DNA from 3 places in the Paenibacillus sp. FSL F4-0125 genome. Region 1 is predicted to be linked to each of the others. Evidence: riboswitches for the same ligand, from Rfam matches in the RefSeq annotation. Region 1 holds a riboswitch; each other region holds the start of a gene.
What was found. A riboswitch is a leader RNA that binds a small molecule or an ion and turns the genes downstream of it on or off. The one in region 1 is predicted to bind cyclic di-AMP.
Positions count from the first base shown of each region.

Region 2: linked by a shared signal. The riboswitch ahead of NST74_RS02615 (hypothetical protein) and the one ahead of NST74_RS15950 (APC family permease) in region 1 are both predicted to bind cyclic di-AMP.
Region 3: linked by a shared signal. The riboswitch ahead of NST74_RS00585 (C40 family peptidase) and the one ahead of NST74_RS15950 (APC family permease) in region 1 are both predicted to bind cyclic di-AMP.

Region 1 is NZ_JBBOZJ010000001.1:3,616,749-3,621,584, reverse strand. Features, by position in the region: gene NST74_RS15960 (DsbA family protein) at 119-871, shown strand; gene NST74_RS15955 (disulfide oxidoreductase) at 868-1,332, shown strand; cyclic di-AMP (ydaO/yuaA leader) riboswitch at 1,530-1,688, shown strand; gene NST74_RS15950 (APC family permease) at 1,812-3,629, shown strand; gene NST74_RS15945 (iron-hydroxamate ABC transporter substrate-binding protein) at 3,832-4,836, shown strand, end outside.
Region 2 is NZ_JBBOZJ010000001.1:575,773-580,608, reverse strand. Features, by position in the region: gene kdpA (potassium-transporting ATPase subunit KdpA) at 1-771, opposite strand, end outside; gene kdpF (K(+)-transporting ATPase subunit F) at 784-861, opposite strand; gene NST74_RS02620 (hypothetical protein) at 988-1,404, opposite strand; cyclic di-AMP (ydaO/yuaA leader) riboswitch at 1,595-1,784, opposite strand; cyclic di-AMP (ydaO/yuaA leader) riboswitch at 2,205-2,370, shown strand; gene NST74_RS02615 (hypothetical protein) at 2,503-2,994, shown strand; gene NST74_RS02610 (hypothetical protein) at 3,011-3,532, shown strand; gene NST74_RS02605 (hypothetical protein) at 3,665-4,024, shown strand; gene NST74_RS02600 (hypothetical protein) at 4,555-4,746, opposite strand; gene NST74_RS02595 (ABC transporter permease) at 4,780-4,836, opposite strand, start outside.
Region 3 is NZ_JBBOZJ010000001.1:120,381-125,216, reverse strand. Features, by position in the region: gene NST74_RS00600 (M1 family metallopeptidase) at 1-66, shown strand, start outside; gene NST74_RS00595 (hypothetical protein) at 78-908, shown strand; cyclic di-AMP (ydaO/yuaA leader) riboswitch at 1,123-1,261, shown strand; gene NST74_RS00590 (C40 family peptidase) at 1,315-1,743, shown strand; cyclic di-AMP (ydaO/yuaA leader) riboswitch at 2,104-2,245, shown strand; gene NST74_RS00585 (C40 family peptidase) at 2,251-2,742, shown strand; gene NST74_RS00580 (GNAT family N-acetyltransferase) at 2,972-3,457, shown strand; gene NST74_RS00575 (c-type cytochrome) at 3,585-3,941, shown strand; gene NST74_RS00570 (4a-hydroxytetrahydrobiopterin dehydratase) at 4,024-4,311, opposite strand; gene NST74_RS00565 (hypothetical protein) at 4,540-4,833, opposite strand.

The DNA of each region.
Region 1 (4,836 bases):
GTCTTTTTTTACAGTGTATTTACAGTATTGTTTGCCAAAAAGAGATTAAAAATTATATAATTTTAAATGTATATGATAAAAACTACATTAGTCCACAGAGGACAGAAAGGAATTCTCCTTGAGTAAACCTAATAAAAGTACAAGCGTTCCCCAGCTAAGCAAACAAGAGAAACGGCGGGTAGAACAGGAGCAACAAAAGCAGAAGACGAGAATTTTAATTATTGGTTCCATTGCTTTAGTAGTCATCATTTTTGTTGGATTGTTTATGTTAGCTTCGAAAGATGCCGCAAAAAATGCCACTACGGGAGAACCAGTGGAATTCAATTACAGTGAGCTACCTAGAGTCGGTAAAGAGGATGCACCTGTTAAAATTGTTGAATTTGGTGATTTAAAATGTCCAGCGTGTTCCCAATTTGCAACTTCAGTTAAACCGAAGATTGTTCAAGATTTTGTCAACGAGGGAAAAGCAGCGCTCTACTTTGTAAATATGGCTTTCGTTGGTCCAGATTCTGAGACTGCCTCACTTGCTGCATTATCTGTATATCATCAGAATAAAGATGAATTCTGGAAATTCTACGATGCTGTATATGCACAGCAAGGTGATGAGAGCGAAGAATGGGCAACTGAAGATTTCTTAGTAAGCCTTGCGGAGAAAGAGAAGTTAGCTATCGATTACGAACTGCTACGTAAAGATATCAAGGATCGTACGTATGCAGATGACCTAAATAAGGGCATGCAGCTAGCTACTGAAGCAGGGGTAACTACAACGCCATCCCTTTACATCAATGGAGTAAAGACTGCGGATCCATTTAACATTGAAGCGATTTCAACTGAAATTAATGACGCCGCAAAAGCTGTGGAGGCAAAGTGACAAAGTTCCTATCTTTTTGCAAGCGTAACTGCCTGTATCTGGCCTGGTTCGTCTCTTTAGTTGCTGTTGCCGGTAGCTTGTATTTGAGCGAAGTATTGAAATATGAACCTTGTAAGCTTTGCTGGTTCCAGCGAATTTTCATGTATCCTCAGTTATTCCTCTTGGGAATTGCAACGTTTCGAGGGGATAAACGGATTATCCCTTATGTACTTCCACTAAGCTTGATTGGTGGCAGTATCTCGATCTATCATTATGCGGAACAGAAAATTCCTGCGTTAAGTAAAGTTCTTCCTTGTACAATTGGTGTTCCTTGTAATAAGGATTACTTGAACTTTTTTGGATTCATTACGATACCATTCCTTGCGTTAATCGCTTTTGCTTTAATTAGTATTTTACTTTGGTACGGACGTAAGGAAGAAGAAGTGATGGAGTTAGATACAGAGGAAAGTTTAGGATTTTGATTTTTTAACTTTAAGTGATCCGAAAAAATGTGAAAAGTGATTAAAAACACGATCCAGAGGGATAATTGAAGAGAATGAAAGAGAGCATCCAATAAGACGCTGTATTTGCGCTTACTGGATGTTTTTTCATTCTTTTTTCATTTTTTTCAACGCTTTACTGTAACCACTTTGTAGACTAATATTAGACCTTGTGAGAAGTTGAATATGCGCTGAATTTTCTTAGGAAAAACGGGGGAACCAAACTTGGCATTCGTGCCAATGGGGTGAATCGGAATGGGTCGATTGGACTTAAACCGTAGGGCTATACCACAGCCCGAATCCGCCAGCTAACCTCGTAAGCAAAGGTGGGATAATGACCATGCATAGCATGCGGATCATTTCCGTATGCTATTTTTAGTGTCTGCATTTATGAAATCCACCAATGAAAACAGCGCGCGGAATTTCCGTTTCAGCTCCCAAAGAAAGGAACTGTATCCACCATGGTAAGCAAGGTAAAACGACTATTGATCGGGCGTCCGATGAAGTCGAACGAACTCGATCATGAAAAGTTATCCAAGGTTAAAGCACTGGCTGTCCTGTCTTCTGATGCGCTCTCGTCTGTAGCCTACGGAACGGAACAAATTCTGATTGTACTAGTGGCTGCAGGGTTTACTGCCATCTGGTATTCCCTGCCAATTGCATTAGCCGTATTGGGCCTGCTGGCCATCTTGATTTTATCCTATCGGCAGACGATCTACGCTTATCCTCAGGGAGGCGGAGCTTACATCGTTGCCAAGAGTAATCTTGGTGTTCCGACAGGGCTTTTAGCAGGAGGGTCTTTGTTAGTGGATTACATTCTGACCGTTGCTGTTAGTGCGTCGGCAGGGACGGATGCGATCACATCGGCTTTTCCAAGTCTTCATAATCACACCGTTCTTATTGCAGTATCCGTTATTATTCTTCTTACTTTAATTAATCTTCGCGGAGTTACAGAATCAGCTTCATTCATCGCAATCCCAGTGTATTTATTCGTGGTGTCGATTGTAGTGTTGATTATCTCCGGTATTATTAAATATGCAGCAGGTGGCGTGCATGCGAATGTCCCTGAAATTGGCGCTGCTGTTTCTAATGTTAGTTTGTTTCTACTATTAAAAGCCTTCAGTTCTGGCTGTTCAGCTCTTACGGGTGTAGAGGCTGTATCTAATGCTATTCCAAACTTTAAAGCACCTGCAGAAAAGAATGCAGCCAAGACCTTAATGGTCATGGGAGTTATACTTGGATTTATGTTCACAGGCATCACACTCCTGGCGTATTGGTACGGCATAGTGCCTGACGAAAAGGCCACAGTTGTTTCTCAGATCGCTGAATCGACCTTTGGTCGCGGAACTTTATATTTTTTCATTCAAGGTATCACAGCAGTAATTTTGTTCTTGGCGGCTAATACGGCATACTCAGCGTTCCCGCTGCTTGCATTTATGTTTGCAAAAGATAAATATATGCCGCATGCTTTTATGGTTCGTGGTGACCGTCTAGGCTTCTCCAATGGTATTATTTTTCTAGGTGTTCTGTCAGCTCTGCTTGTAGCTGCATTCCACGGAAATACAGAAAGCCTGATTCCTCTTTATGCGGTTGGTGTCTTCATTCCTTTCACATTGTCTCAGCTAGGAATGATGGTTCATTGGTTTAAAACCAAACCAGCGGGATGGAAAAAAAGATTTGTTGTAAATACCATTGGTATGCTGACTACATTGACGATTACGCTTATTTTTATCATTACTAAGTTCTCAAGCGTATGGATGGCTTTCATTTTCTTACCTGCTGTAATGTTCGTGTTCTACCGTATCCACAAGCACTATTTGAATATTGCTGATGAGCTTCGTATATGTCCAAGTACAGATAAACCTTTGATTAAAGGCAGCACGGTTGTTGTCCCTGTTGCCGGTGTAACACGTGCTGTACTGCATTCCATTAGCTATGCCAAGTCTTTAACGGATAATGTTGTAGCAGTATATGTTGGATTTGATGAAGAGGACATCCAAAAGATGGAGCAACGGTGGGAGGAATGGAACCCAGGTGTACGCCTGATTGTACTCCGTTCCAGATATCGCAGTATTATTCGTCCGTTACTGAAATTTATTGATACAGTGGAGTGGAAGACCGCAGCAACGGATCATATCACGATCCTGATCCCACAATTTATCACTAAGCATTGGTGGCAAGCTGTACTTCATAATCAGACCAGCTTTTTAATCCGTTCTTACCTAATGAATTCAAAAGATGTTGTGGTAGCGACTGTCCCTTATCATTTGAATAAATAGTGAACCCTTAAGGAGAGGCTATATCCGGAACGTTCGGAATATAGCCTTTTTTGTATTTTAAAGAAGGAAATTGTTACAAATCCACAAAATTTAAAATTTATATGTTGACATAGAGAATGAGAATCAATATCATTTAAAAGTGAGATAGAGACAGTCAACATCTTTGAGAAAACATAGCTTGTACACACTAGGAGGGTATTAGATGTTTTGGTTTAACAGAAAAAGATTTGGAAGCATGAAATTAACGATGGTCGGATTAATGGTGATGGTGCTATTTTTATCCGCTTGCGGTAATAATAATTCCGGTAACGCATCAAACACAGGATCAGAGCCTACAGCAGCACCTACTGCTGAAGCCACAGAAGCTCCTGCAGCGCCTAAGACGTTAACGGATGCAATGGGGCATGAAGTAACGATTCCGGCTAATCCAACGCGTGTACTGGGTTCTTATTTGGAGGATGCTCTGGTAACTCTGGGTGTGACTCCAGTAGCACAATGGTCCGTACCGAATGGTGTTCAGGATTATCTGGCCGCTGAATTGAAAGATGTGCCTACCATTAGCTACGATCTTCCGCTCGAGGCAGTAACCAGCTTTGCTCCGGATCTTATTCTCATCCCATCGGAGTCTTCTGTACAGAACGGTATCTACGACCAACTGAATAAGATTGCACCGACTTATGTGATTGGGGATGAACTAAATCAAGATTGGCGTAAATCGCTGCTCAAGATTGGTGAAATTCTGAACAAGACCCCTGAAGCAGAGAAAGCCATTAAAGAGTATGAAGACAAAGCGGCTGCTGCGAAAGAAGAGCTTAAAGGAGCTATTGGTCAAGAGTCCGTGGCGATTTTATGGTTGGTACAAAAGAACTTCTATATTGTAGATGAAACACGCAGTAGTGGTGCTGTGTTATACACAGACCTTGGTGTAACGCTGCCTAACTTAGTAACAGAAATTCCTGTTGGCACAAGAGCTATTTGGAATCCAATCTCACTAGAGAAGCTTTCTGAGCTGACGGCAGATCATATTATTCTTGTAAACAGTGATAAGACTGAGGGTTCGGAGATCCTGGACAGTGCAATTTGGAAAGGTATCCCGGCTGTAAAAGCTGGTAATGTGCATGAAATGAGCTCAACAAGCAGCTGGTTATACAGTGGTGCGAACGCTGGCGGTAAAATTATTGATGATGTGTTAAAAAGTCTTGTGAAA
Region 2 (4,836 bases), 3.0 Mb from region 1:
AGAAAGAATCTCCAGCACGTTCGTAAGTGGATTAGGATTCTCAAAAGGATGCGATGAATTGGCCCCGAAGAAGCCGCCTCCGTTCGTGCCCAAATGCTTGATCGATTCCAGTGAAGCTACTGGACCGATAGCAATCTGTTGCGTTTGCCCCTCTAGTGTAGTGACTTCAAGTGATGGCTTGAGGGTTTGCGGCACATGTAGTCCTACCAGTACCAATGAAACTAGCAGAGCCAGCGGAATGAACACACGAATATGTGCTTTGACGAAATCCTCGAAGAAGTTCCCGACTGATTTGCGTCCTGTGATCCCTCTGACAAAAGCAACCGCAACTGAAAATCCGCTCGCTGCAGACGTGAACATCATCATCGTGATGACAGCCATTTGTGAAAAATACGAAAGTCCCGTCTCCCCGCTGTAATGCTGCAGGTTTGTATTAGTCATAAAGCTGATCACCGTATTGAACGAAAGCGTCTGTTCCATATCCGCAATTCCATTCGGATTTAGCGGTAAACCCCGCTGCAATCGAAGAAAGATATAGCTGAAAGTAACCAGTACGATATTCGTTAAGACAAAGCTGAGCGCATACTTTTTCCAGGACATCCCTTCCCGTTTTTTCAGTCCGATCAGCTTATAAATCCCTTTTTCCACGCCTCCAAACCATCGATCCGTACGATTGGGTTCATTAGAAAATACATGATATAAATACGTGCCCATCGGCTTAACCAGCAAGATGAGAATGACGATTACAGCTACGATTTGCAAAATGCCCATGAATGCCCCTCCTTAAAATTTCTCCGGATGAATTAATGCGTAAACCAGATATAAAAACAGCAGTAGGGTAACAGCGATGACTAGAATCACAGCTTATCCCTCCCTGTATCCTCAACTACACCTGCGCACCAGCGCATAAATCCATAAAACAACCCGTAAATTACAGCTAACGAAGCCACCATATACAGATCCATCATATCTCCCGCACTCCTTCTTTTATCCTTGATGAGGTGATTTATCGATCAGAAAATCAGCATCACCACTGTGGGAATAGATTACATAACTTGCACCAAGTCTTTTATAGACCAATCTAGGATTTATTGAGCTTGTGATCACAAAAATCGGCTGTGTCGTCCAGGTGCGGCACATCTGAATGTAGCGGCAGCATAACGTAAAGCTGCTCTCGAACAGATATACCCGGCCTACCGGGAACGGCGGGCGAAACCAAGTATTCTGATGGCGGGTATCTACTAGAACGACTTTCTCAATCCCCATCTCTTCAAGTAGGGACTTCTCAGGCAAGTTGTTGGTCAATCCCGCCATCTTAATGCCTCTAAATTTTAGAAGCTTAATAAAATGTTCTCCTGCCTTCGTTGGCGCACATACCAGTACATATTCATTCTGATCTGTCATCTCTTATTCTCCTCAAATGCTTTGCTTGTAAGATCAGAGCTTGATCACCCTGGTCTTGAAAGAAAAGCTACCGCTAATGATGAATATAACGACCTCTTCGTGAGGTTTTCCATAAATGCTTTGCTTAAAAAAGCACAGCAAAAAGCCACAAAGGATTCTCCTCTGTGGCTCGCTAGCGGTCACATTGCACTCATCCTCTCTCCATACGCTTACGAGGTTAGCTGTCGGATTCGGGCGGTGAGAGTCGCCCTACCTGTATAGATGCGAGCTCACTCATATCTTCTACAGGATTCACCCCATAACCGGCTTCCGACTCTCACATCGTCTGCCGATTGTTGGTTCCCCCGCTTTCCTTATCGGAAATTAAGCGGATCAAATATTCGATTGTTGTTGAAACAGGAGTAATCATACCCTTATGCAGGAAGTATTGTAAAACGTGATTGATGCCAAAATAATGCAAATTAAAAACTATTTTCGCATTGGATAGCGCTTACTTGATATTCAATCTCTCTATATCTCTTGTTTTCTCGAATTTGAATCAATTAGCGAAAAGCGGACGGACTCTGTGATTTTATTCACCACAGCTGGAGAAATCACCAAAAATCGCCTATATAGGAAAGGAAACGAGAAGTCGAGATTAAACGAGAAAGAAGCTCGATAACACGCAATAAATACCTATTTGGCAGGATTTTTCGTCGGAGTTGGTAGGATACGGTTCAAATTGCGCTCAAAAGAACACTTTCTGCTTTTACAGAAACACCTTGAAAAGAGTATGATTCGGATTGAATCTATTTCACGAAATACAATCAACGCTGAGTTCCTGTATTTGCAGGGAACGGGGGAACCATCGGGCCACATGGCCTACTTGGGGTGAATCCGAAGGAGACTGTTCAAGTCTCACATAGGTAGGGCGACTCTCACCGTCCGAATCCGACAGCTAACCTCGTAAGCGTAAAGAGAGAGACCCTTGATCCGCCACGCTTTGGCACAGGTGTGTATGCCTGTATTCCAAAACCGCAGCAGAGGTCCTCCTCTTGCTGCGGTTTTTGCGTTACCTGAACCTACCCGGGTAATAGCATGCTGGACGGGGTGAAAGGAATGAAACACTATTATTGGGGAATACAGCAAGGGCTGCTTGAGCCGATAAGTCTAAATTATGTTTGCTTTGGAGCGTTATGGTTCGAAGAGGATCATCACAGAACTATTGTCGGCTATGCATTTGGTCAGAACCAAATTGAATCCTTGCGCCATTTCAGCAGCCCTTCTACTTGTGAGTGCTGTATGGACCGAAGAATTATATACGAAATATATAAAAATATCAGAGAAAAGCAGCAGCTGCAGGATTGGTCGGCACATCAATGTTTTCCGTGGCTCGCCGCTTTTAAGAAACCTTGGAAGGACGTTGCTATTGGTTGGTACGTAATGAGATCCCGCAGCACCTTCCCCTTACATTTATCCATTATACGTAAACAGAAATTCCGACTATGGCTGGAGCATGCCGCAGTCTGTGAGAACGAAGCTGAAATGCTTGCCTGTATAGAGAAGGCTAACATTACTCATCATGTTGAGCTTAAGTTTTTGGAACCCTAGGAAGGAGAAACTTGTCATGGACCAGCGAAGACTATCTCGCATTGAAGTATTCGTCTTTGATTCACCTGAGCCTATTCACTATGGTATGGAGGCTGATCCAGGCAGCCGGTATGGCATCCTGAAACTTACCTGTAAAGGGGGTAGCAGCTGGGGGGCATGTCTTATCTCAGTCAATACCAAAACCTTCGACCTTATTAAATGGAGTTCTTTTCTCAGAATGATATACCACTGCCGGCTTGAGGAAGCGATAGATAAAGTACGTACCCATGGTTCAGAGTGGGATCAGACTCAGTTTGAGCTAGTGCAAGATGCTTTACAGGATTTAAAAGCCAAGCTGCAGGGGAAATTCTTGGCAGATCATATTGAGCAAGGTCGTCTGTACAGAGCTGTCGCCGGTGGAAGAGATTCCAGAGAGGGGCGGCTATACTATAAACCATCTAAGACCGTATCCAGTATTGCGCTTCAAAAGCATAGTTATCCAGAGCCTGATACCGCCGAGCTTATCAACAAATCCATTTCTTACTTTTCAATATTATAGGTTCATCCCATAACCCATTCTGAAAGGATCGTGTTTATCATGCCTGACCCCTTACCTGCCGGATCGCCCCGTAGAACTATATTTGCAGAGTGTGTTCAAAAGAATACGAATGATATCTATGCGCTCAGTTCTATGTTGTTACAACAATCAGCAGAAGCGGAGAAAGTTACTATCCGAACTTTTAAAGAGCTTCATAAAATATTCCTTCAAAAAAGCTTCGACAGCCAGCTATTCTCTATCGAAGCCTACCGCTCTTGTATCCGACAATGCGCCGATTATTACGCACGCCGGTCTCTCCTGTCTGCCAAGGCACTGCCTTGGGAGGAGCAGCTCGTAAAAGTGATGTGGTATGGCCTAAAGCTATCTTTACCTCAAATTAGCATTATCCTGCAAAAGAGCGTTCCTGTACTGAAAGATCAGCTTAGACATGTGCGGGAGCAAATGACTGCTCAAGAGGATTTGCTGCCCAGCGGTAATTTGTCCGTTGTTTAGCCCTCGGAGCTCACTTTGGCCGAAAAGCTAACTAGCGTAGTTGGAGGGCTGACATTCAGTATTTCAACCCTCCCGTGGGAGTTACTTCATATATAATTGAATATAATCTATGAGGGTATGACTAATGATTGGGACAAGGATATTATTATTTCGAGTATAAAGATAAACAAAATAAATAAATGATTAAGGCATTATAAACAAAAAAGATCAAAGCATAATAACCAGCTTTTTCACCACCGCTATCCGCCCTATAATTGCCGAATTCCACCTTAGTGAAATACCTCATCCTGCTCACTCAACCTCTCCCCTATATGCTTTCTCTCTAATAATCGCGTTATAGCCCTTTAAATAAAAAGTTTTTTAAGAGACTAATCTCAGCTTATATCACCAATTCCTTTTTTGTACATTTTTTTCACTAAAATTACACAAATACCGAACTGACTTTTTCTAACGCGATCATTTCGCTTTTTACTCTTTTCGAGCATATAAAAAAGCCACGGCATCTGCCGCGGCTTCCTTATTTCCTACTATTACGACTTACTCTTACGTGCCTTACCGTACATCCACAATCCCGCAATCATCCCCACCATGGCAATACCAGTCAATACACCCTGAGTGAAATCCATCAAAACGGACCCATTGGTCGAGAGCATTCTACTAACCGTAGCCAGAGATACCGAACTCATTAAAAGCATCATATTGTATTGTTCACTTTTAGTCATGATTACCACTCCTTAAAAGTTATATGAAGCCAATTAGATCTTGTAAGCCTTCATCGCTTTTCTGATCTCTTTAATACTTGGACGTTTGCC
Region 3 (4,836 bases), 3.5 Mb from region 1:
CTCTCCCGCTGGACGTTAAGTGTAACTAAATTAGTTGAAACCGTGCTCGGAACTCTTGTCTGGTGAGGTGAATGATTGTGAGAACATCGATAACCCGCGGCTGGCAAAGCATGAAGGAGCAATTTTATATTCTGATTCTGCTCTTCATCTATCGACTGCTCTGGGGCTACTTTATGTACGGCTTCATCCGGTCTGCTATCGTTCCAATTCTACTGCGCTACCCAGATAAAGACGCTGGAGGCAGTGGAATGGGTAGACTACTCTATTATGTCGAAGGGCAGTTCAGCTTGAACACAGATCCTGAGATACGTAATTGGTTATGGATGTTCCTAGGGCTTGTTCTCTTACGACTGCTGCTCTCCCCATTCATAAGAGCAGGATTACTACATGAACTCCATCAGGAGAGAAAAGGAGAGCGGGGCCTGTTCTTTTTTCCCGGCATGAAGGTTTATGGATTTCCAGTGTTTATTTTTAGTTTAATCGAATGGGTGCTGGCTTTATTGCCGTTATACTGGCTCGCTCCAAAAATGTACGGGCTGTTCTTATCTTCCTTTCTGAACTCCTCTTTGTTACTTCATCTAGTTCCATACGTATTGGCATGGCTTATATACATCTTTATGGTTCGCCTGTTCCTTCTATATATGCAGTTTGGTTATACCAGCGGTACGGGGATGTTCTCCTCCCTATTCATCTGTATAAAGTCACTGATTCCAGCAATAGGCATTTCAATCATACTTGGTGCAGCGGGCCTTATCCTTTTGCTGGCGTGCGGACTATCCGGTATCTTCTGTCCTGGCCTGCCGGCACTTCTTATTCGTCAACTCTCATCACTGCCCTCGACACTTTTCAAAATGTGGGGAATCTCCGCTCAATATCATCTATGGCGCAGTAAAGCATTTCCACAATAATTTATGGCATTACAACACATAATATAAGAGTCCCGGTTCCTGAATCAGGAGCCGGGACTCTTTCGCGTTACAGACAAATTATGACGATTTGCAAAATCGTAAAGACTTTGTTACAATAAGTCCTGTTCCATTAGTAACAAGTTTGTAATCATTTGAAACGATTTCTACATAACTTCATGTATTCATCGTAGTCTTGTCGATAAGTCACTATCTGGTGCATAAAACGCCGAATTCCTTGCACCGGGAAGTGGGGGAACCATATTTTGGGTGAATTGATCTCGCTTTGCAGTGATCATAGGGGAACCTTCTACCGAATCCTTAAGCTAACCTCACAGGCATTGGAAGGGGTACAATTTTTTTGAAGAATTTAAGAAAAGCATGCGTCGCTGCGGCGCTGGGACTTGTGATGGCGTTCTCTATTGGTGGAGGAAGTGCCTTTGCAGATTCTAAGATGGACAGTGTTATTTCAAAGACAATTGGAGTTGCCTATAAAACCGGAGGCACTAGCACTGCCGGGTTTGACTGTTCTGGATTTACTACGTATGTATTCAAGAAGGTGGGTCTTTCTTTGCCCCGCACTTCAAAAGCTCAATATAATGTTGGAACTCCTGTAGCCAAAAGCAAATTGCGTTCAGGTGACCTAGTTTTCTTTAACACATTGGGCAACGGCGTATCCCATGTCGGCATTTATGTTGGAAACGGAAAATTCGCACAATCATCATCTTCATATGGCGTGACCATCACTTCACTTAGCCAGTCCTACTGGGCCAACCGCTACGTTGGCGCTAAAAGAGTAATGAGTACTTCCTCATATCAAGCTGTAGCCTACGATTAATACTTCCCCACAACTATAACCTCACATTTACAACTATATAGACCTGGATTTGATTATTACCTTAATCGAATCCAGGTTTTCTTTTGCCTTATTATAATCTTTACACCTCTAGAATAGACTTTAAACACTTTTATTTGATAAAAATTTCAATAAATATAAAAATAAGTTTAATATTATCGCTTACATATGCATTTTGTCTTTAAATATATGAATTTTTCTGCATGATTAGGTTAAAAACGATTGCCAAGCGGCACTCTGTTTGTTACAATAACTGCAGTAAGATTTTAGTAACATTTTTGTAATCATTAAGTTGTTATTTACAAAGGTTTTGTCATGTATTGATTACAAGCTATTCCTAATCAACAGTCTGAGCCGAGTTTCCTAACTATTAGGGAAACGGGGGAACCAACTTTGGGTGAATTGACCTCCATTTTTAGAGGGGTCATAGGGGACCTTCAACCGAACCCTTAAGCTAACCTCGTAGGCATCTGGAAGGGGTATAAACTTTTGAAGAAGAAGTTAGCAGCAGCTGTACTCAGCTTTTCCATTATCTTCACCATCGGAGCAGGAAGCGCTTTCGCGGATTCCAAAATGGATAAAGTGATCGACAAGACCATCGGAACTAAATACGTATCCGGCGGGATCTCCACAAATGGATTTGATTGCTCCGGATTTACAATGTATGTTTTTGATAAAATCGGTATCAACCTACCACACCAATCAGGTTCCCAGTATCAAATGGGTACTGCTATCTCCCGAGATGATTTAAGATCAGGAGATCTTGTATTCTTCAATACAAGTGGTAAGGGTGTTTCCCACGTCGGCATTTATGTCGGTGAAGGCAAGTTTGCACACGCATCTTCCTCACGCGGTGTAACGATTAGCTCCCTGAGTGATAGCTACTACGTAAAACGCTATATCGGTGCTAAACGGATTATGAGCACTGATGCTTATCATTCTGTTGCTTCTGAGACAGAAGATAATGATGATGTTCAATAAGTAGAACGTACATAGGCTCTTTTCCAAGAGGTCAATTCTTGGGGAAGAGCTTGTTTTTTTGTCTTATTTAATATTTACCCCTCTCAAAATTTGTAAAACAATATTCCTTATAAATTTTCTGAGTCGATGCCCCCTCTTTTTGTATATAATTAGTTACAAGTATAAACGCCTTCGGCACTCGTAATGACGGCAAGCGTTATAACCCTCGTGAAAGGAGGTCTTTGACCTTATGATAAATCCCTCGGTTACTTTTCATGTAACTCCTATGGAGACTAGTCACGCGGAAGAGATATGCAATTGGAATTACACCCCCCCTTATAATATTTACGGCTGGATGCCGTGGGAACAAATGCAGGCTCTAGGCATCGAGTTCGGTGATCCTCAGCTACGGAATGAGCAATATGTCTCCATATTAAATGGGCAAGAAGCTTTGTGTGGATTCGCGCAGTTGTTCCCGATGGAAGGTGTTGTACGTTTGGGGATTGGCATGCAACCTGATCTATGCGGTAAAGGGCTAGGCAAATTATTCATGGATGCAATCGTGCAAGAAGCCTTGCTTCGTTATCCTGAGCGTGAGATTGATCTAGAGGTATTGACCTGGAACCAGCGGGCGATCCGAACTTACCAAAAGTGTGGATTTACGATTACAGATACGTATGAGCGCCTAACCCCATCAGGAAACAAACCTTTTTATTGCATGGTCTATGAGAAATGATATTAAAATCCATATTTTTCAATCAATTGATGGTATTATCGTTCATTTTTTTGTCACAAACCCTATGATAACGCTTCACCTTGAGCTATAATGTAGGGAGCAGCTTACATAGAAGGGACGAACTGGGATGCAGAAATGGATCATGAGCGGTTTGTTTTTTGCCGCCTGTGCCTTTGCGGTAGTACTTATGTTTACACTTCCAGGTAAAGAAGAGGTAGCTGAACAGAATAAGCCCACAATGCCGGTAGTTCAATTGGATGCGGCAAAGGCAGAAGCAACCGTGAAAGCCAGCTGTATTACCTGTCACGGCGATCAGCTTCAAGGTGGAGTTGGCCCTAGTCTTCAAAATGAAGGTGGTCAGCACGATGCTGAAGAAATCTACAGCATCGTCACTAAGGGACGCGGTCAAATGCCTTCCTTTAAAGAAAAGCTAGCCCCTGAGGAGATCGCAAACGTCGCCCTCTGGCTTTCAGAGAAAAAGTAACTACTTAAGCAACTAAAAACGCCCGTGCCAGAAGATAGTTCACTATCTGCGCACGGGCGTTTATTTATGAGTTTGGGTGATCCTAACGATTTTTCTCAAAGGCTTCATTAAATTCATGTGCCTCTCGAATATCTAGAGCTGTAATACCGTCTTCCTCATTTGATTTCAGTCGTAAAGTCACTGTCTTATAATCAATCGTAATATGTGGATGGTGATCAAAGGCTTCTGAAATGGTGGCTACTTCATCAACGAAAGCAATACCCTTCATATATTGGCTGAACATATATTTTCGCACCATGGTATTCTCTTCCAGCTTCCAGCCTTCCAGCTTGCTGATCTGCTCACGCAGTTCTTCTTCGGTAAATAACAATTCGTTTCCTCCCTTACTAAAAATTGCAGTAAAATCCGCAGGTCCCTTTACTCGTCTTATTCGTTAAACAAAACATCCCTTAGCTTCTGAGGTCCAAGGGATGTGCCAGGATAAAGGCAATATTTTCGATTAAATGTATTCAAGAATCCCAGCGATTATAACTCGGCTACACCAATTTTAACACGGGCTACTAACTACGGGCAAATTACACCCCGCCGCCCCCTCTTCTTAAATCAAAACAACAGAGGCTAAATCCTCTTCTCCGACTAAAATATTAATGCGGTGCGTGTCCTTATCGTAGATGATAACGCCGCTCCCCACCTCAATCATAGGTTCATTACCCAGCGCGAAGAAAAGATCCTCAGCCAGTGCCTCCCATACCTCCATCTTGGATTCCTGGGGCAATTCCTGCCACTCTTCCGGATCCATTTCAAAAAATAAGTACCCATCGGAAATTCTTCCGACAGCCTCGGTCAAATCTGTTAGGATTTCACCGTAATCTCTACCATGCTTTACACCCACATG